2 linked regions of the Thermus thermophilus genome follow. The protein of the gene in region 2 binds, or shares a complex with, the protein of the main gene of each other region. Links are inferred from orthologs where the notes say so. Each region holds a gene or a part of one and is shown on either strand. Other genes may lie near its edges. The genes, in order: rpsJ and nusB.

What was found.
Region 1: the proteins of nusB (region 2) and rpsJ are in contact, whole or in part, in a solved structure (PDB 3D3B), measured with the Escherichia coli proteins. The link is inferred for Thermus thermophilus from one-to-one orthologs.

What each region holds. Positions count from the first base shown.
Region 1 is NZ_AP025158.1:220,624-228,499, forward strand. What follows is about bases 1-2,673. They hold rpsJ (30S ribosomal protein S10), read left to right. Parts: upstream 1-1,014; coding sequence 1,015-1,332; downstream 1,333-2,673. Other genes in these bases: tuf (elongation factor Tu), read left to right, coding at 1-1,006; rplC (50S ribosomal protein L3), read left to right, coding at 1,329-1,949; rplD (50S ribosomal protein L4), read left to right, coding at 1,961-2,578; TthTMY_RS01295 (50S ribosomal protein L23), read left to right, coding at 2,575-2,673. In the rest of the region: more of TthTMY_RS01295, read left to right, coding at 2,674-2,865; rplB (50S ribosomal protein L2), read left to right, coding at 2,917-3,747; rpsS (30S ribosomal protein S19), read left to right, coding at 3,756-4,037; rplV (50S ribosomal protein L22), read left to right, coding at 4,040-4,381; rpsC (30S ribosomal protein S3), read left to right, coding at 4,371-5,090; rplP (50S ribosomal protein L16), read left to right, coding at 5,094-5,519; rpmC (50S ribosomal protein L29), read left to right, coding at 5,506-5,724; rpsQ (30S ribosomal protein S17), read left to right, coding at 5,717-6,034; rplN (50S ribosomal protein L14), read left to right, coding at 6,031-6,399; rplX (50S ribosomal protein L24), read left to right, coding at 6,399-6,731; rplE (50S ribosomal protein L5), read left to right, coding at 6,735-7,283; TthTMY_RS01350 (type Z 30S ribosomal protein S14), read left to right, coding at 7,291-7,476; rpsH (30S ribosomal protein S8), read left to right, coding at 7,546-7,876. UniProt on the Escherichia coli protein: Involved in the binding of tRNA to the ribosomes. Part of the processive rRNA transcription and antitermination complex (rrnTAC). The complex forms an RNA-chaperone ring around the RNA exit tunnel of RNA polymerase (RNAP).
Region 2 is NZ_AP025158.1:988,264-1,000,855, reverse strand. What follows is about bases 2,051-5,030. They hold nusB (transcription antitermination factor NusB), read right to left. Parts: upstream 3,779-5,030; coding sequence 3,323-3,778; downstream 2,051-3,322. Other genes in these bases: accC (acetyl-CoA carboxylase biotin carboxylase subunit), read right to left, coding at 4,111-5,030; TthTMY_RS05390 (Asp23/Gls24 family envelope stress response protein), read right to left, coding at 3,762-4,100; TthTMY_RS05400 (bifunctional methylenetetrahydrofolate dehydrogenase/methenyltetrahydrofolate cyclohydrolase), read right to left, coding at 2,474-3,322; TthTMY_RS05405 (divergent PAP2 family protein), read right to left, coding at 2,051-2,490; TthTMY_RS05410 (hypothetical protein), read left to right, coding at 2,051-2,059. Also shown: TthTMY_RS05415 ((Fe-S)-binding protein), read right to left, coding at 1-1,788; more of TthTMY_RS05410, read left to right, coding at 1,856-2,050; more of TthTMY_RS05405, read right to left, coding at 2,035-2,050; more of accC, read right to left, coding at 5,031-5,448; accB (acetyl-CoA carboxylase biotin carboxyl carrier protein), read right to left, coding at 5,445-5,942; efp (elongation factor P), read right to left, coding at 6,037-6,591; TthTMY_RS05370 (quinate 5-dehydrogenase), read right to left, coding at 6,588-7,490; TthTMY_RS05365 (hypothetical protein), read right to left, coding at 7,497-7,661; TthTMY_RS05360 (alpha/beta hydrolase family protein), read right to left, coding at 7,671-8,555; speB (agmatinase), read right to left, coding at 8,585-9,466; TthTMY_RS05350 (M20/M25/M40 family metallo-hydrolase), read right to left, coding at 9,485-10,810; TthTMY_RS05345 (roadblock/LC7 domain-containing protein), read left to right, coding at 10,828-11,319; TthTMY_RS05340 (GTP-binding protein), read left to right, coding at 11,326-11,916; cbaD (ctochrome c oxidase polypeptide 2A), read left to right, coding at 12,102-12,206; cbaB (ba3-type cytochrome C oxidase subunit II), read left to right, coding at 12,209-12,592. UniProt on the Escherichia coli protein: Part of the processive rRNA transcription and antitermination complex (rrnTAC). The complex forms an RNA-chaperone ring around the RNA exit tunnel of RNA polymerase (RNAP).

The sequences.
Region 1 (7,876 bases), 780 kb from region 2 along the record:
GACGGCGAAGCGGCACTATTCCCACGTGGACTGTCCTGGGCACGCGGACTACATCAAGAACATGATTACGGGTGCTGCGCAGATGGACGGGGCGATTCTTGTGGTGTCGGCGGCGGACGGGCCGATGCCGCAGACGCGGGAGCACATTTTGTTGGCGCGGCAGGTGGGGGTGCCGTACATTGTGGTGTTCATGAACAAGGTGGACATGGTGGACGACCCCGAGTTACTGGACCTGGTGGAGATGGAGGTGCGGGACCTCCTGAACCAGTACGAGTTTCCTGGGGACGAGGTGCCGGTGATTCGGGGGAGCGCGTTGCTTGCGCTTGAGCAGATGCACAAGAATCCTCAGACGAAGCGAGGGGAGAACGAGTGGGTGGACCGGATTTGGGAGTTGTTGGACGCGATTGACGAGTACATTCCCACGCCGGTGCGGGACGTGGACAAGCCGTTCTTGATGCCGGTGGAGGACGTGTTCACCATTACTGGGCGTGGGACGGTGGCCACGGGGCGGATTGAGCGGGGCAAGGTGAAGGTTGGGGACGAGGTGGAGATTGTGGGCCTTGCTCCGGAGACGCGGAGGACGGTGGTGACGGGTGTGGAGATGCACCGGAAGACCTTGCAGGAGGGGATAGCTGGGGACAACGTGGGGGTGCTCCTGCGGGGTGTGAGCCGGGAGGAGGTGGAGCGGGGCCAGGTGTTGGCGAAGCCTGGGAGCATTACGCCGCACACGAAGTTTGAGGCCTCGGTGTATGTTTTGAGGAAGGAGGAGGGTGGGCGGCACACGGGGTTTTTTTCGGGGTACCGTCCGCAGTTTTACTTTCGGACGACGGACGTGACTGGGGTGGTGCGGTTGCCTCCGGGCGTGGAGATGGTGATGCCTGGGGACAACGTGACGTTTACGGTGGAGCTGATCAAGCCGGTGGCGCTGGAGGAGGGTTTGCGGTTTGCCATCCGTGAGGGTGGGCGGACCGTGGGCGCCGGCGTCGTCACCAAGATCCTGGAGTGAGGTGAAGTATGCCCAAGATCCGCATCAAGCTCCGGGGTTTTGATCACAAGACCCTGGACGCCTCGGCCCAGAAGATCGTGGAGGCGGCCCGGCGTTCCGGGGCCCAGGTTTCCGGGCCCATCCCCCTACCCACCCGGGTGCGCCGCTTCACCGTGATCCGGGGGCCCTTCAAGCACAAGGACTCCCGGGAGCACTTTGAGCTGCGCACCCACAACCGGCTTGTGGACATCATCAACCCCAACCGGAAGACCATTGAGCAGCTCATGACCCTGGACCTGCCCACCGGGGTGGAGATTGAGATCAAGACCGTAGGAGGTGGCCGGTGAAGGGCATCTTGGGCGTCAAGGTGGGCATGACCCGCATCTTCCGCGACGACCGCGCCGTCCCCGTCACGGTCATCCTTGCGGGGCCGTGCCCCGTGGTGCAGCGCCGCACCCCGGAGAAGGACGGCTACACCGCGGTGCAGCTGGGCTTCCTTCCCCAAAACCCCAAGCGGGTGAACCGCCCCCTTAAGGGGCACTTCGCCAAGGCCGGGGTGGAGCCCGTGCGCATCCTGCGGGAGATCCGGGACTTTAACCCCGAAGGGGACACGGTCACGGTGGAGATCTTCAAGCCCGGGGAGCGCGTGGACGTGACGGGCACCTCCAAGGGCCGGGGCTTCGCCGGCGTGATGAAGCGCTGGAACTTCGCGGGCGGCCCCGACTCCCACGGCGCCCACAAGATCCACCGCCACCCCGGCTCCATTGGGAACCGCAAGACCCCCGGTCGCGTCTACAAGGGCAAGAAGATGGCGGGCCACTACGGGGCCGAGCGCGTGACGGTCATGAACCTCGAGGTGGTGGACGTCATCCCCGAGGAGAACCTGCTTTTGGTCAAGGGGGCCGTCCCCGGTCCCAACGGCGGCTTGGTCATCGTCCGCGAGACCAAGAAGGCGGCCAAGTGAAGGAGGTAGCGGTGTACCAGATTCCCGTCCTTTCCCCTAACGGCAGGCGCGAGCTTGCCGCCGACCTGCCCGCGGAGATCAACCCCCACCTCCTCTGGGAGGTGGTCCGGTGGCAGCTGGCCAAGCGCCGCCGGGGCACCGCCAGCACCAAGACCCGGGGCGAGGTGGCCTACTCTGGCCGGAAGATCTGGCCGCAGAAGCACACCGGCCGCGCCCGCCACGGCGACATCGGCGCCCCCATCTTCGTGGGCGGCGGCGTGGCCTTCGGCCCCAAGCCCCGGGACTACAGCTACACCCTGCCCAAGAAGGTCCGGAAGAAGGGGCTCGCCATGGCCGTGGCCGACCGGGCCCGGGAAGGCAAGCTCCTCCTCGTGGAGGCGTTTGCCGGGGTCAACGGCAAGACCAAGGAGTTCCTGGCCTGGGCCAAGGAGGCGGGCCTGGACGGCTCCGAGAGCGTCCTCCTGGTGACCGGCAACGAGCTGGTCCGCCGGGCGGCCCGCAACCTGCCCTGGGTGGTGACCCTGGCCCCGGAGGGGCTCAACGTCTACGACATCGTCCGTACGGAGCGGCTGGTCATGGACCTGGACGCTTGGGAGGTCTTCCAGAACCGCATAGGGGGTGAGGCGTGAAGACCGCCTACGACGTGATCCTGGCCCCGGTGCTTTCGGAGAAGGCTTACGCGGGCTTCGCCGAGGGCAAGTACGCCTTCTGGGTGCACCCCAAGGCCACCAAGACCGAGATCAAGAACGCCGTAGAGACGGCCTTCAAGGTCAAGGTGGTCAAGGTGAACACCCTCCACGTGCGGGGCAAGAAGAAGCGGCTTGGGCGCTACCTGGGCAAGCGCCCCGACAGGAAGAAGGCCATCGTTCAGGTGGCCCCCGGGCAGAAGATTGAGGCCCTGGAGGGCCTCATCTAGACCTCGCCGGGAAAGGGAGCCCGGCCCTGATCCGGCAAGGAGGAAGAGGAAATGGCCGTTAAGAAGTTCAAACCTTACACCCCGAGCCGCCGTTTCATGACGGTGGCCGACTTCTCCGAGATCACCAAGACGGAGCCCGAGAAGTCCTTGGTCAAGCCCCTGAAGAAGACGGGGGGGCGGAACAACCAGGGGAGGATCACGGTCCGCTTCCGCGGCGGCGGCCACAAGCGCTTGTACCGCATCATTGACTTCAAGCGCTGGGACAAGGTGGGCATCCCCGCCAAGGTGGCGGCCATTGAGTACGACCCCAACCGCTCGGCCCGCATCGCCCTGCTCCACTACGTGGACGGGGAGAAGCGGTACATCATCGCCCCGGACGGCCTGCAGGTGGGGCAGCAGGTGGTGGCGGGCCCCGATGCCCCCATCAGCGTGGGCAACGCCCTCCCCTTGCGCTTCATCCCCGTGGGCACCGTGGTCCACGCCGTGGAGCTTGAGCCCAAGAAGGGGGCCAAGCTGGCCCGCGCCGCCGGGACCAGCGCCCAGATCCAGGGCAGGGAAGGGGATTACGTGATCCTGCGCCTGCCTTCCGGGGAGCTTAGGAAGGTGCACGGGGAGTGCTACGCCACGGTGGGCGCCGTGGGCAACGCCGACCACAAGAACATCGTCCTGGGCAAGGCGGGCCGCAGCCGCTGGCTCGGCCGCAGGCCCCACGTCCGCGGCGCCGCCATGAACCCGGTGGACCACCCCCACGGCGGCGGCGAGGGCCGGGCGCCCCGGGGACGGCCCCCGGCCTCGCCTTGGGGCTGGCAGACCAAGGGGCTCAAGACCAGGAAGCGGCGTAAGCCTTCCAGCCGCTTCATCATTGCCCGTCGCAAGAAGTGAGGTGAGGTATGCCGCGTAGTCTCAAGAAAGGCGTCTTCGTAGACGACCACCTCCTGGAAAAGGTCCTGGAGCTCAACGCCAAGGGGGAGAAGCGGCTCATCAAGACCTGGAGCCGCCGCTCCACCATCGTGCCCGAGATGGTGGGGCATACCATCGCGGTCTACAACGGCAAGCAGCACGTGCCCGTCTACATCACCGAGAACATGGTGGGGCACAAGCTGGGCGAGTTCGCCCCCACCCGGACCTACCGGGGGCACGGTAAAGAGGCCAAGGCCACCAAGAAGAAGTAGCCATGGAAGCGAAAGCGATCGCCCGATACGTGCGCATCTCCCCGCGGAAGGTCCGCCTGGTGGTGGACCTGATCCGGGGAAAGAGCCTCGAGGAGGCCCGCAACATCCTGCGCTACACCAACAAGCGGGGGGCTTACTTCGTGGCCAAGGTGCTGGAGTCCGCCGCCGCCAACGCGGTCAACAACCACGACATGCTGGAGGACCGGCTTTACGTGAAGGCGGCCTATGTGGACGAGGGCCCCGCCCTGAAGCGGGTGCTTCCCAGGGCCCGGGGCCGGGCGGACATCATCAAGAAGAAGACCAGCCACATCACCGTGATCCTGGGGGAGAAGCATGGGAAATAAGATCCACCCCATCGGTTTCCGGCTCGGCATCACCCGGGACTGGGAGTCCCGCTGGTACGCCGGCAAGAAGCAGTACCGCCACCTGCTCCTCGAGGACCAGAGGATCCGGGGCCTTTTGGAGAAGGAGCTTTACTCGGCGGGCCTCGCCCGGGTGGACATTGAGCGGGCCGCCGACAACGTGGCCGTGACCGTCCACGTGGCCAAGCCCGGGGTGGTCATCGGCCGGGGTGGCGAGCGGATCCGGGTGCTCCGGGAGGAGCTGGCCAAGCTCACCGGCAAGAACGTGGCCCTGAACGTCCAGGAGGTGCAGAACCCCAACCTTTCCGCCCCCCTCGTGGCCCAGCGGGTGGCGGAGCAGATTGAGCGCCGCTTCGCCGTGCGCCGGGCCATCAAGCAGGCGGTCCAGCGGGTCATGGAGTCCGGGGCCAAGGGGGCCAAGGTGATCGTTTCCGGCCGCATTGGCGGGGCCGAGCAGGCGCGCACCGAGTGGGCCGCCCAGGGACGGGTGCCCCTCCACACCCTGCGTGCTAACATAGACTACGGCTTTGCCTTGGCCCGGACCACCTACGGCGTCCTCGGGGTCAAGGCCTACATCTTCCTAGGCGAGGTGATCGGCGGCCAGAAGTCCAAGGCCCGGCCCGAGCTGCCGAAGGCCGAGGAGAGGCCCCGCCGCCGTCGCCCTGCCGTGCGCGTGAAGAAGGAGGAGTGAGCCATGCTGATGCCCAGGCGCATGAAGTACCGCAAGCAGCAGCGGGGGCGGCTTAAGGGCGCCACCAAGGGCGGGGACTACGTGGCCTTCGGCGACTTCGGCCTCGTGGCCCTCGAGCCCGCCTGGATCACGGCTCAGCAGATTGAAGCCGCCCGTGTGGCCATGGTGCGCCACTTCCGCCGCGGCGGGAAGATCTTCATCCGCATCTTCCCCGACAAGCCCTACACGAAGAAGCCCCTGGAGGTGCGGATGGGTAAGGGGAAGGGCAACGTGGAGGGGTACGTGGCCGTGGTGAAGCCCGGCCGGGTCATGTTTGAGGTCGCCGGGGTCACGGAGGAGCAGGCCCTGGAGGCCCTGCGCATCGCGGGCCACAAGCTCCCCATCAAGACCAAGATCGTGAGGAGGGACGCCTACGATGAAGCTCAGTGAGGTGAGGAAGCAGCTGGAGGAGGCCCGGAAGCTCTCCCCTGTGGAGCTGGAGAAGCTCGTGCGGGAGAAGAAGCGGGAGCTCATGGAGCTCCGCTTCCAGGCCTCCATCGGCCAGCTTTCCCAAAACCACAAGATCCGGGACCTCAAGCGCCAGATCGCCAGGCTCCTTACGGTCTTGAACGAGAAGAGGAGGCAGAATGCCTAAGAAGGTCCTGACCGGGGTGGTGGTGAGCGACAAGATGCAGAAGACCGTTACGGTCTTGGTGGAGCGCCAGTTCCCCCACCCCCTCTACGGCAAGGTGATCAAGCGCTCCAAGAAGTACCTGGCCCACGACCCCGAGGAGAAGTACAAGCTGGGGGACGTGGTGGAGATCATTGAGTCCCGGCCCATCTCCAGGCGCAAGCGCTTCCGGGTGCTCCGCCTGGTGGAGTCGGGCCGGATGGACCTGGTGGAAAAGTACCTCATCCGCCGCCAGAACTACCAGAGCCTTTCCAAGCGGGGAGGTAAGGCATGATCCAGCCGCAGACCTACCTTGAGGTGGCCGACAACACCGGGGCCCGGAAGATCATGTGCATCCGGGTGCTCAAGGGCTCCAACGCCAAGTACGCCACCGTGGGGGACGTGATCGTGGCCAGCGTCAAGGAGGCCATCCCCCGGGGGGCGGTCAAGGAAGGGGACGTGGTCAAGGCCGTGGTGGTGCGCACCAAAAAGGAGATCAAGCGCCCCGACGGCTCCGCCATCCGCTTTGACGACAACGCCGCCGTGATCATCAACAACCAGCTGGAGCCCCGCGGCACCCGCGTCTTCGGCCCCGTGGCCCGGGAGCTTCGCGAGAAGGGCTTCATGAAGATCGTCTCCCTGGCGCCGGAGGTGCTCTAATGCGGGTGAAGATGCACGTGAAGAAGGGGGACACGGTTCTCGTGGCCTCCGGCAAGTACAAGGGCCGGGTGGGCAAGGTGAAGGAGGTCTTGCCCAAGAAGTACGCCGTCATCGTGGAGGGGGTCAACATCGTGAAGAAGGCGGTGCGGGTGAGCCCCCAGTACCCCCAGGGCGGCTTCATTGAGAAGGAGGCCCCCCTGCACGCCTCCAAGGTCCGCCCCATCTGCCCCGCCTGCGGCAAGCCCACCCGGGTGCGGAAGAAGTTCCTGGAGAACGGCAAGAAGATCCGGGTCTGCGCCAAGTGCGGCGGGGCCCTGGACAGGGAGGAGTGAGGTATGCCCTTGGACGTGGCCCTTAAGCGCAAGTACTACGAGGAGGTCCGCCCCGAGCTCATCCGCCGCTTTGGCTACCAGAACGTCTGGGAGGTGCCCAGGCTGGAAAAGGTGGTCATCAACCAGGGGCTGGGCGAGGCCAAGGAGGATGCCCGCATCCTGGAGAAGGCGGCCCAGGAGCTCGCCCTCATCACGGGGCAGAAGCCCGCGGTCACCCGGGCCAAGAAGTCCATCTCCAACTTCAAGCTCCGCAAGGGGATGCCCATCGGTCTCCGGGTCACCCTGCGGCGCGACCGGATGTGGATCTTCCTGGAGAAGCTCCTCAACGTGGCCCTCCCCCGCATCCGCGACTTCCGGGGGCTCAACCCCAACAGCTTTGACGGCCGGGGCAACTACAACCTGGGCCTGAGGGAGCAGCTCATCTTCCCGGAGATCACCTACGACATGGTGGACGCCCTGCGGGGCATGGACATCGCGGTGGTGACCACCGCCGAGACCGACGAGGAGGCCCGGGCCCTTTTGGAGCTTTTGGGCTTCCCCTTCCGCAAGTGAGGTTGCGATGGCGAGAAAGGCGCTGATTGAGAAGGCCAAGCGGACCCCTAAGTTCAAGGTGCGGGCTTACACCCGCTGCGTGCGGTGCGGCCGCGCCCGGAGCGTGTACCGCTTCTTCGGGCTCTGCCGGATCTGCCTGCGGGAGCTTGCCCACAAGGGGCAGCTTCCCGGGGTGCGGAAGGCCAGCTGGTAGGCCGTGGTCCGGTCGGGGGGGTTCTCCCGAGACCGCATGGGCCAGGAGTAGCGAAAAAGGAGAGCGGAAATGCTGACGGATCCCATCGCCGACATGCTGACCCGGATCAGGAACGCCACCCGGGTCTACAAGGAGAGCACGGACGTGCCCGCCTCCCGCTTCAAGGAGGAGATCCTGAAGATCCTCGCGCGGGAGGGGTTCATCAAAGGGTACGAGCGGGTGGACGTGGACGGCAAGCCCTACCTGCGGGTCTACCTGAAGTACGGTCCCCGGCGCCAGGGGCCCGACCCCAGGCCGGAGCAGGTGATCCACCACATCCGGCGGATCAGCAAGCCGGGGCGGCGGGTGTACGTGGGGGTCAAGGAGATCCCCCGGGTGCGCCGGGGCCTGGGGATCGCCA
Region 2 (12,592 bases):
CTGGGCCCCGCCCGCCCCGCAACAGAAGCTCCTCTCCCGGCTCCGGGGAGGCTCGGCGAGGGCGAAGCCCACCTCCTTTAGCACCTCGCGCGGGGCCTCGTAGACCCCGTTGTGGCGGCCCAGGTAGCAGGGGTCGTGGAAGACCACCTTGCGGGTTTCCTCCTCCACCCGGATCCGCCCCTTGCGCAAGAGCTCGGCGATGAACTCCGTGTGGTGGACCACCCGGTAGTGGCCGCCGAAGTCCTTGTACTCGTTCTTCAGGGTGTGGAAGCAGTGGGGGCAGGTGGTGACGATGGTCTTGGGGGCCACGGCGTTCAGGGTCTCCACGTTCTCCGTGGCGAGCTGGAAGAAGAGGTACTCGTTGCCCGCGCGCCTGGCGGCGTCCCCGGTGCACTTTTCCCGCCTACCCAAGACGGCCCAGTCCACCCCGCTGGCGTTCAGGATCTCCACCATGCTGCGGGCGATCTTCTGGGCCCGGGGGTCGTAGCTCGGGGCGCACCCCACCCAGTAGAGGACCTCGGGGTGGGGCTTCTCCTCCACCGTGGGGACGTTGAGCCCCTCCGCCCAGTCCAGGCGCTTGCCCTGGCCGATGCCCCAGGGGTTCCCGGAGCGCTCCATGCCCCGGAAGGCGTTGTTGAGCTGCTGGGGGAACTCCCCCTCCATGAGCACCTTGGCCCGGCGCACGTCCAGGATGTGAAGCATGGGCTCGTTGCCCACGGGGCAGACCTCCACGCAGGCCATGCAGGTGGTGCAGGCCCAGAGGGCCTCCTCGTTCAGGGCGAAGTCCATGAGGGGCCTGGGACTCTCCTTCCCGGCGGCGAACTCGGGGAGGATGGCGTTTAGCTCGTAGCGCTCGGAGATGAGGATGGCGGCCGGAGAAAGGGCCTTTCCCGTGGCGTAGGCGGGGCAGGCCTCCTGGCAGCGGTTGCACATGATGCAGGCGTAGGCGTCCAAAAGCCGCTTCCAGGAGAGGTCCTCCAGCTTCTCCGCCCCAAACTTCTCCTCCTCCTTCTCCAAGTCCAGGGGCGCGAGGGCCCCCGGCACCTCCTTGCGGAAGGCCAGGTTGATGGGGGCCATGAAGAGGTGGATGTGCTTGGAGCGGGGGAAGTAGGGCAGGAAGAGGAGGATGGAGCCCAAGGCGCCCCACCAGAAGAAGTGCTCGCCAAAGGTGAGGAGGGCGGGGGAAAGGCCGGAAAGCGCCCCGGCGAGGGCGCTCGCCACGGGCTGGAAGGGGTCCGGGCCTTCGCTTGCGAGCTGGAAGGCCTTGGAGAGGAGGCGGCTTCCCACGTGGAAGGCGATGAAGGCCCCCACGATGGCCGAGTCCCGGGCGATGCCCGCCTGGGCTTTCTCGTGCAGGCGCACCTTGGGGTTCCAGGTGAAATCCTGGGGAGCGAGGAGGTAGCGCCTAAGCATGAGGCCCAGGATGCCCACCAGGATCAGGGCGGTGAGGAGGTCGGCGATGAGGTTATAGGGGTTCCAAAGCCCTCCCCGGGCGTGGAGGCCGAAGAAGCCCTCCAGGAAGTCCACGAGGTTCACCAGGAGGTAGTAGACGAAGCCGTAGAAGACGAAGGCGTGGAGGAGGGAGACGAGGGGCCTCCTCTTGAAGACCGTCTGCTGGGTGAGGACAAGCCAAAGGGCCCGGCCGATGCGCTCGGGCAGGCGGTCAAAGCGCTCCTCAGGCCGCCCCCGCCTTATGGCCAGGTAGACCCGGCGGAAGCCCGTGTAGGCGTAGTAGAGGCTCAGGGCCGCGAGGAGGACGAAGAAGATTTTTTCCGGCAAGGTGAGCATGGGTGCCACCTCCTTATACTCGGTAAAAGTTTACCCCAAACTTGGCAAGGGCGTACAATGGCCTGCCGTGGAGACGGCGGCCTTTCTCCTCATGGCCTTCTTCGGGCTTCTGAACCTCTGGGTGTTCCATCGCTTCCGCAGGCCCCTCCTGCCCCTGGTGGCGGCCCTCTTCGCGAGCTTCTTCGCCTTCTTCCTCTCCCCCCTACTCGGCCTTGTCGCCTTCCTGGTGGGCCAAACCCTGGCCTTTTACGCCGCAGGGAAAAGCCGGTAGGCCCCAAGGGCCACGAGCCCTCCGATCAGGGCCCCCACCGCCACCTCCAAGTAGGTGTGCCCCAAAAGCTCCTTCAGGGGGCCCCGCTGGGGACCCAGGCGGATCACCTGGCCGAGCTCCTCCATGAGCTGGTTGAGGAGCTGGGCGTGAAGCCCCGCCGCCCGGCGGATCCCGGCGGCGTCGTACATGACGATGAGGGCGAAGACGGCGGCCACGGCGAAGAGGCTGGTGTCAAACCCTTCCCTGAGGCCCACGCTCACCGCGAGGGCGCTCACCGTGGCGGAGTGGGTGGAGGGCATCCCTCCGGTGTCCAGGAAGCGGTGCCACTGGAAGCGCCCCTCCAGGAGGTAGTAGAGGAGGAGCTTGAGGGTCTGGGCGGTGAGGTTGGCGAGGACCGCCGTCCAAAAAACGGCGTTAGCCAGAAGCTCCATGGCGCCTCAAGAGGGCGGCCTCGAGGGTGTTCCCCATGAGCATGGCCACGGTCATGGGCCCCACCCCGCCCGGCACGGGGGTGAGGGCGGAGGCCACCTCGGCCACCTCGGGGTGCACGTCGCCGAGAAGCCTCCCCTCCACGCGGTTCACGCCCACGTCCACCACGATGGCCCCTTCCCGCACCCACTCCTTCCGCACCAGGTGGGGCCGGCCCACGGCCACCACCAGGACCTGGGCCCTTCGGGTGACCTCGGGCAGGTCCTGGGTCTTGGAGTGGGCCAGGGTCACGGTGGCGTCCTCCCGCAGAAGAAGCCCCGCCAGGGGCTTTCCCACGATGTTGGACCGCCCCACCACCACCACCTCCTTGCCCCTAAGGTCCACCCCATAGTGCTTGAGGAGACGGACCACCCCTAGGGGGGTGCAGGGGAAAAGCCCCTTTCCCCCGCTCCAAAGCCGCCCCACGTTCAGGGGGTGGAAGCCGTCCACGTCCTTCAAGGGGTGGATGGCCTCGAGGACCCGCTGGGTGCGGATGTGCGGGGGGAGGGGAAGCTGGACCAGGATCCCGTCCACCTCCTCGTCGGCGTTGAGGGCGGCGATCCTTTCCAGAAGGGCCTCCTCGGGGAGGTCCTCCGGATAGACCTCCACCTGGCTTCGGTACCCCAAAGCCCGCGCCCGCTTGTCCTTAAGCCGCACGTAGGCCACCGAGGCCGGGTCCTCCCCGAGCCGGATCACCCGCAGGGAAGGGGTGAAGGAAAGGCCGCGTAGCCGGGCGCGGATCTCCTCGTAGACCGCCTCCGCCGCCTCGTGTCCCGAAAGCACCTGGGCCGCCACCTAAGCCTCCTTGGCCACCGTCTTCAGCTCCCCGGCCACTACCCGGCGGTAGACCCGGGCGAGCACCCCGTTGACGAAGCTCCCCGAGTGCTCGCCGCCGTAGCGGTTGGCGATCTTCACCGCCACCTCAATCAAGGGCTCAAAGGGCGTGGGTTCGTAGAGCATCTCGTAGACGGCCAGGCGCAGCACGGCCAGGTCCGTCTTGGCCATCTGGCGGAAGTCCCAGCCCTCCACCGTCTCCTCGAGCACCCGGTCCACCTCCTCCTGGTGGGCCTTGTACCCCGAGAGGAGGCGCCGGGCAAAGGCCACCCCCTCCTGGTCCAGGGGCTCGGCGTACCCCTCCTCCTCCCCGCCCATCTCCTCCAGGGCGTGCTGGAAAGCCTCCTCCAGCCCCATCCCCCCCACGGTGTGGGCGAAGAGGGCCCGCATGGCCAGCTCCCTAGCCCGCCTGCGCATGGTCCTCCTCCGGCACCACCTGGCCCACGGTGACGTTCACCGCCCGCGCCCGCCTCCCCGTGGCCAGGAAGAGGGCCTCGTCCACCTCCTGCTGCACCCGGGCGGCAAGCTCCGGAATGACCACCCCGTAGGGCACGGCCAGCAGCAGGTCCACCACAAGCCCCTCCGGGGTAGACTCCAGCCGCACGGGCCGCCCCCGGCGGAAGACATCCGCCAAGGAACGGGGGACGGCCTCGAGGGCCCTTACCCCCTCTATCCCCTTTAGGGCGCAAAGGACCACGGCCTCGAGGGCCTGCTCGCTGATCTCGTAGTCCACCCGCACAGGCCTCAGTCTACATCTCCATCCGCCGGGCCACGAAGTTGGTGTATACGGCCCCCCTGCGGAAGAAGGCGTTCTGGAGGACCTTCTGGTGGAAGGGGATGGTGGTCTTGAGGCCCGGGCCCTCAATCACCGTCTCGGAGAGGGCTCGCTCCATGCGCCTTATGGCCTCCTCCCGGGTGGGGGCCCAGACGATGATCTTGGCGATGAGGCTGTCGTAGTGGGGCGGGATCTGGTAGCCGGTGTAGAGGTGGCTGTCCACCCGCACCCCAGGCCCCCCGGGGAAGAGGAGGGTTTCCACCTTGCCGATGGAGGGCCTGAAGCCCTTCTCTGGGTCCTCGGCGTTGACGCGCACCTCTATGGCGTGCCCCCGGACCTGGATCTCCTCCTGCTTGAGCCAGAGCTTCTCCCCCTGGGCGATGCGGAACTGGGCCTGGACCAGGTCAATCCCCGTGATCATCTCGGTGACGGGGTGCTCCACCTGGATGCGGGTGTTCATCTCAATGAAGTAGAAGTTCCCCTCCTTGTCCACCAAAAACTCCAGGGTGCCCGCGGAGACGTACCCCACGTGCTCGGCGAGGCGCCGCGCCGCCTCGGCGATGGCCCGGCGGGTCTCCTCGGGAAGGAGGCTCGGGGCCTCCTCCAAAAGCTTCTGGTGGCGGCGCTGGATGGAGCAGTCCCGCTCCCAAAGGTGCACCACCCGCTCCCCGTCCCCCAGGACCTGGATCTCAATGTGCTTGGGCTCCTCTATGTACTTCTCCAGGTAGATGGCGGGGTTCCCGAAGGCGGCCCGGGCCTCCTCCTGGGCCTGGAGCACCGCCCGCTCCAGTTCCTCCTCCGTGTGGACCACGCGCATGCCCCGGCCCCCGCCTCCCGCGCTCGCCTTGAGGATCACGGGGTAGCCGATCTCCTGGGCCGCCCGCTTGGCCTCCTCCACGCTACCCAGCTCGTCCGTGCCCGGCACCGTGGGCACCCCCGCCTCCCGGGCCACCTTCCTCGCGGTGGCCTTGTCCCCCAGGGCCCTCATGTTCTCCGGGGTGGGGCCGATGAAGGTGATCCCGTGCTCCCGGCACATCTCGGCGAAGGTGGCGTTCTCCGCCAGGAAGCCGTAGCCCGGGTGGATGGCGTCCGCCCCGGTGACGATGGCCGCGGAGAGGAGGTTGGGGATGTTGAGGTAGCTCTGCCCCGAGGGAGGCGGCCCGATGCAGATGGCCTCGTCGGCGAGGAGAACGGGCAAGCTCTTCTCGTCGGCGGTGGAGTGGGCCACCACCGTCTTGATCCCGAGCTCCCGGGCCGCCCGGATGATCCTCAAAGCGATCTCGCCCCGGTTGGCGATCAGGACCTTCTTCATACCGGCTGGATAAGGAAGAGGGGCTGGCCGTACTCCACGGGCTCCCCGTTCTCCACCAGGATCTTCTTGACGATCCCCGAGACCTCGGACTCGATCTCGTTCATGAGCTTCATGGCCTCAATGATGCAGAGGACCTGCCCCTTCTCCACCCGGTCCCCCTCCTTCACGTAGGGAGGAGCGTCCGGGGCCGGGGCCCGGTAGAAGGTGCCCACGATGGGGGCCCGGACCTCCACGCACCCCGGGCAGTCGTCCTGGGGCTCCGCCTTGGCCTGGGGCTGGGGCTCCGCCGCCGGGACCGCCGGCGCGGGCGGGGTCGGGGCCGGTACCTCCGGGGGGGCCGCCAGAATGGGGGCCTGGACCTGGGGAACGCTCACCACCTGCACCTCCCCGCCCCGCCGCACGGTGAGCTTGTAGTCCGGGGTCTCTAGGGTGAGCTCGTTCACCCCGTGCTCCACCAAGGCCTGCAGGATCTGCTTCAGCTCCTTCGGCGTCATCGGTGCACCTCGCGGGAAAAGCTTACCCCATACACCCCTTACGGATTTCTGCACCGCGTCAAAATCCCGTAGAGGGGGCGGCTCCCCAGGCGGCCTAGGCCCGGCCCACGTACTCGCCGGTCCGGGTGTCCACCTTGATGACCTCTCCGGGTTCCACGAAAAGGGGCACCTGGACCACGGCCCCCGTCTCCAAGGTGGCGGGCTTGGACCCCCCGGAGACCGTGTCCCCCCGCACGCCCGGGGGCGTGTCCACCACCTTGAGCTCCACCACGGTGGGCGGGGTCACCTTGATGGGCTGCCCCTCATACATGTCCCCGAGGGCGGTCATGCCCTCCTTGAAGAACTCCGCCCCCACCACCCGGGAGCGGGGCACGGCGAACTGCTCGTAGGTCTCCAGGTCCATGAAGACCATCTCCTCCCCCTCCGGGTAGAGGTACTGGAGCTCCCGGGTTTCCACGTAGACGTCCTCCAGCTTCTCCCCGGAGTTGAAGGTGCGCTCCACCGTGGCCCCCGTCTCCAGGTTCTTGAACTTGGCCACCACCTTGGCGCCGCCGCGGCCCAGCTTCTGGTGCTGGTACTCCACGCACTCCCAAAGGCCGCCGTCCATCTTCACCTTGGTTCCGGGTCGCAGATCCGTCACGCTGATCATGCCTGTCCCTCCAGTTCCAACACCTGGGGCTTCAGCCCTATTTGGTCAATATAGCGGAGGTAGTCCGCCTCCCCGAGCTCCCGCCCCGCGAGGGCGACCAGCATGGCCTCCATCACGTTGGTCCCGAAGCTCCGGCCGCCAAGCCTCGGGGTGGTGGTGACGAGGCGCCTCACCCCCCGCTCCCGGAGGAAGGCCACGTCCTCCTCCGTGGTGGTGTTGGTGAGGACCGTCTTGCCCCGCATGTCCTTGGGCATGTGGCGCCGGATGTAGTGCCAGTCCCCGGCCACCACGTCGGCCCAGGCGTAGTAGCGGGCGCGCCAGTCCTCCCGCACCTCCTCCTGCTTCTTCCCCGTGGGGTAGAGAACGGAAAAGGGCAGGCGGGTGAAGAGGGGAAGGAGGAGGAAGGCGAGCTTCTGCAGGAAGGAGAGGCTGTAGAGGGGAATGGGCAGACCCAGGGCGAAGATGAAGTCCCCGTAGAGCACCTTCGCCCCCGCCTCGTCCAAGGCCTCGGCGAGGCCGAACCGGTCCACGGCCGAGGGCAGGAGGACCTTGGTCTTCCTCCAGTCTATAAGGGAGGCGAGCTCCCGCACCGCCCGCCTCTCCAAGGTGTGCTTGAGGCCGGAGCCGTCCACCACGGGGGTCTTCTTGGCCGCCTCCTTGAGCCTCAGGGCGTCCCGGAGGGCGTACCGCCGCCCTCCGGCGAAGAGGTAAAGGTCAATCCCGCCTAGGCCGATGGCGTCCACCTTGCCGTCCAGCTCCTGGATGAGGCAGAGGGCCCTCTGGAAATCCCCGTCCGTCCCCCGCCGCTCCAAGAGGACCCGCTCCCCCAAAAGCTCCACCTCGGCCGCGGCGTCCCGGCGGCTGCTGCCCAAGGAGACGGAAACCACGCGCTTGGCCACGGGGGGCTATTTTACACCCCAAAAGAGCCCGAGGAGAAAGAGCAGGAGGGCGAGGAGGAAGAAAAGCCAGGGGCGCCCGGCGCCGAGAAGCCGGGCGAGAACCCCGAAGACCAGGGCGCCGAAGGCCAGGGCGAAGAAGAGGGCAGAAAGGTGCTCCAAAAACGCCCGCACGGCCCAAGCCTAAAGCACCCGGCCCAGGAAGGCCAACACCCGCTCCCGGAAGACCCGGTCCACCTCCCCCCGGAAGAGGTGCCCCCCGGGGTAGCTGAAGCACTCCACGGGCTTTTTCAGGGCCTTGAGCCTGCGGCAGAGCTCCCAGGACCACTCCGGGGGCACCTGGGCGTCTTGAAGCCCGTGGTGGACGCTCAAGGGCACGGAAAGCTCCGCCAGGTAGGTCCAGGCGGAGGCCCGCCGGAGGAGCTCGGGCGAAAGGGCGAACAGCTCCCCTCCCCGAGCTCCCCCCGACCAGTAGCGGATCCGCTCCAGGTTCCTCCGCTCGTCCCCGCTCATGCTCCCGTAGAGGACCACGCCTCTTAAAGCAGGGTCCACCAGGCTCACGATCTGGGCGACGCCGCCCCCCATGGAGTGGCCGAAGAGGGCGATGCGGGCGGGGTCCGCCTGGGGGAAGGCCCCCCGGCGCACCTCGGCGAGGAGGTTCAGCACGTCCACGGCGTAGACGTGGCGGAGGCCTTGGGCCGGGGCGCCCTCGGAAGGGGGGTGGCCCCGAAAGTTCGGGTGGAGGACGAGGTAGCCCCTTTCCGCCAGGAAGTCGGCGTAGGGGGTGGTGTAGGCGAGGAGGCGGTAGCGGCTCGGCTCCACGTAGCCGTGGAGGACCACCACCACGGGGAAGGGGCCTCGGCCTTTGGGCAGGTTGGCGAACCCGTGGACCCGGAGGCCGTCGGAGAGGTGGGAGAACTGGACCCGGGTGAAGGCGGGCCTCTCCTCCAGGACCCGCTCCACGCGAAACCCTCCCTCCCCGTAGGTCCGCGCCCGGAGGTCAGGGAGGGTGAGGACCTGGGCCAGGGCCGGGAGGAGGAAGCAGGAAAGCCAAAGCCCGAAGCGCATGCCCCCAGGCTAAGGGGAAACCCCTCGGGCTAAATGTGGTCCACTTCCCGGGAAAGCCAGCCCGCCTGAAGCCCTTTCAGGCCGATGGCGTGGTAGACGAGCTGGGCCGCGGTCATCTCGGCGTGGAACTGGCCGTTGGGGGAGAGCTCCACGAAGTCCATGCCCACCACCTCTTTCTCCTGGAAGACGGCCTCGAGGAGGTCCACCACCTGGCGGTAGGAAAGCCCTCCCGGCAAGGGCGTCCCCACGCTGGGCATCACCGAGGGGTCCAGGGCGTCAAAGTCCAGGCTGATGTAGACCCGCTTCCCCAGGGCCTTAAGGATCTCCTCCAGGGGAAGCCCCTCCCGGTGGATCCGGTGGGCGGGAAAGAGGGCCACGCCCTTCTCCTGAGCCAAGCGCAAGGCCTCCCGGTCCATGGCCCGGATCCCCACCTGGACCAGGGGAAACCCCTCCGTGAGGAGGCGGTAGAAGGGGCTTGCGTGGGAGTAGACCGAGCCCTGCCACTCCGGGTAGAGGTCGGCGTGGGCGTCAATGTGGAGGAGGGAGAAGTCCCCCAGAGCCTCCCGGTGGGCCCGGACCAGGGGGTGGGTGATGGAGTGGTCCCCGCCCAGGGCCACCACCCACTTCCCCGCCTCGAGGTGCTTTAGGGCCTCCTCCCGGATCAGGCGGTGGCTTTCCTCGGCCATCCCCGCCACCCAGGGCACGGGCTCGGCGGCGTGGACCCCCACCTCCTCGGGGGCCACCCCGAGCTCCAAAAGAAAGGGCTCAAGCTCACGGCTCGCGAGGAGGATGGCCTCGGGGCCCCTCCGGGCCCCCGGGAGGAAGGAGAGGGAGAGGTCGTAGGGCACGGGCAGGACGACGACCCGCGCCTCCTCGTAAGGGGTATCCTTTTCGCCAAAGACGAGGCGCATACGCCAAGAGGGTAAGGCCTACCGGCCCAGGAAGAAAAGCTCCAGGAGGCGCAGGAGGGCCCGCACCCCCCGTTCAAAGTCCCGGATGCGGATGTGCTCGTTGGGGCTATGCACCCGGCTTCCCGGGTACCCCACCCCAAGGCCCACCGCCGGGGCCTTGAGGTGGTGGAGGAAGGGGTGCATGGGCCCCGAGCCCGCCATGTTGGGGTAGAGGACGGCCTTTTCCCCGAAGGCCTCCTCCAGGGCCCGCCGCGCCAGGGCCACGAAGGGGTGAGCGAGGTCGGAGCGGGCCGGGCGTTCCCCCTTCTCCAGGATCACCACCTCCACGTCGTGGAAGCCCTGGGCCTCGAGGTGACGCCGAAGGAGCTCCGGCACCTCCTCCGGGTCCTGGTCGGGGACGAGGCGGAAGTCCAGCTTGGCCCGGGCCTCCGCGGGGAGGACGGTCTTGGACCCGGGGCCCCCGTAGCCCGCGTGGAAGCCGTTGAAGTTCACGCAGGGCTCCGTGTAAAGGCGCTGGTTGAAGTCCAAGTTCCTCGCCCCGCCCAGGAAGTCCCTCACGCCAAAGGCCTCCCGAAGGGCCTCCGACTCGTCCGGGATCTCGGCCAAGACCTCCATCTCCAAGGGGGTGAGGGGGCGCACCTTGGCGTAGAAGCCCGGGATCAAGACCCGCCCCTCCTCGTCCCGAAGGGAGGCCAGGGCCCGGCTCAAGCGGTAGATGGGGTTTTCCACCACCGCCCCGTAGGAGGAGTGGAGGTCAAAGGCCGCGGTGCGCACCCTAAGCTCCAGGGCCACGATGCCCTTGAGCCCGGCGTAGAGGTAGGGCCTGCCCTTGGCGTCCACGCCTCCCGCCTCCCAGAGGATGGCCTCGGCCTTCAGGCGGTCCCGCTTGTCCGCCACGTAGGCCTCGAGGTGGGGGCTTCCCACCTCCTCCTCCCCCTCCACCACGAACTTCACCCGGGGGAGGAAGCCGTGCTTCTCCTGGAAGAGCCTCAGGGCCAGCACGCGGGCCACGAGCTCCCCCTTGTCGTCGTGGGCGCCCCGGGCGTACCAGGCCCCTTCCCGCTCGGCGAGGACGAAGGGGTCCGTGTCCCAAAGCTCCAGGGGGTCCGGGGGCTGGACATCGTAGTGGTTGTAGAAGAGGAGGGTCCTCTCCCCCTCCCCCTCCTCGGCGAAGACCACAGGGGGGCCGTAGCCCTCGTGAAGCTCGGCGCGAAGCCCCAGGCCCTCCAGCACCTCGGCCACCTTTTCCGCCCCTTCCCGAAGGGCCTTCCCCTCGGCGCTCACCGAGGGCACGGCCACGAGCTCGGCAAGGAGCGCCTTCGCCTCCGCGATCCAGGCCTCCATGGTAGACTGAGCATACTATGGTGGAGCCTTCCCTGGTCCTTTACGGCGCCCCCTACGAGCGGGCCGTGGAGGTCCTCGAGGAGACCCTAAGGGAAACGGGCGCCCGCTACGCCTTCCTCGTTGACCGCAAGGGCTTCGTCCTCGCCCACAAGGAGGCCCTCTGGGCCCCCAAGCCTCCTCCCTTGGACACCCTCGCCACCTTGGTGGCGGGGAACGCCGCCGCCACCCAGGCCCTGGCCCAGCTTCTGGGCGAAGCCCGCTTCCAAGAGGAGGTCCACCAGGGAGAGAGGATGGGCCTCTACGTGGACGAGGCCGGGGAGTACGCCCTCCTCGTCCTCGTCTTTGACGAGACCGCGCCCCTCGGCAAGGTGAAGCTCCACGGCAAGCGGGCCGCAGAGGCCCTCGCCCGCATCGCCGAGGAGGCCCTGGCCAACCCTCCCCGCCTCGCCCTGGACACGGAGTACCGGGAAGGGGCAGAAGCCCTCCTGGACGACCTCCTCCGCAACTAACCCCCCATGAGCACCATCAACTTCGCCAACCGGGAGATCAACTTCAAGATCGTCTACTACGGTCCCGGCCTCTCCGGAAAAACCACCAATCTGAAATGGATCTACAGCAAGGTGCCCGAGGGGCGCAAAGGGGAAATGGTCTCCCTGGCCACGGAGGACGAGCGCACCCTCTTCTTTGACTTCCTTCCCCTGGACCTCGGGGAGGTGAAGGGCTTCAAGACCCGGTTCCACCTCTACACCGTGCCGGGCCAGGTGTTCTACAACGCAAGCCGCAAGCTCATCCTGAGGGGCGTGGACGGGATCGTCTTCGTGGCCGACTCCGCGCCGAACCGCCTTAGGGCCAACGCCGAGAGCATGCGCAACATGCGGGAGAACCTGGCCGAGTACGGCCTGACCTTGGACGACGTGCCCATCGTCGTCCAGGTAAACAAGCGGGACCTGCCGGACGCCCTGCCGGTGGAGATGGTCCGGGCCGTGGTGGACCCTGAGGGGAAGTTTCCCGTCCTCGAGGCGGTGGCCACCGAGGGCAAGGGGGTCTTTGAGACCCTCAAGGAGGTGAGCCGCCTGGTCCTCGCCCGCGTGGCGGGGGGGTCTTAAGCGGCCCAGGGGCCCGGGGGCGGGGCGACCCCGCCCCCTTTTTACTCCCCACCCGTATCCCGGATTTTATAGGGACAAATGTCCCAAAAAGTCCCTTGTCCAAGGGACAAATGTACCTCACCGCAAAACGCGGTTTCCGCTACCATAGAGGCCGTATACGGCACCCGCCGTTAGGGAGGAGGGGTATGGAGGAAAAACCCAAAGGCGCACTGGCGGTCATCCTGGTCTTGACCCTCACCATCCTGGTCTTCTGGCTGGGGGTGTACGCCGTTTTCTTCGCTAGGGGGTAGGTATGGTGGACGAGCACAAGGCCCACAAGGCGATCCTGGCTTACGAGAAGGGGTGGCTCGCCTTCTCCTTGGCGATGCTCTTCGTCTTCATCGCCCTCATCGCCTACACCCTGGCCACCCACACCGCCGGGGTCATCCCCGCGGGGAAGCTGGAGCGCGTGGACCCCACCACGGTAAGGCAGGAAGGCCCCTGGGCCGACCCGGCCCAGGCGGTGGTGCAGACCGGCCCCAACCAGTACACGGTCTACGTCCTGGCCTTTGCCTTCGGCTACCAGCCGAACCCCATTGAGGTGCCCCAAGGGGCGGAGATCGTCTTCAAGATCACGAGCCCGGACGTGATCCACGGCTTCCACGTGGAGGGCACCAACATCAACGTGGAGGTGCTC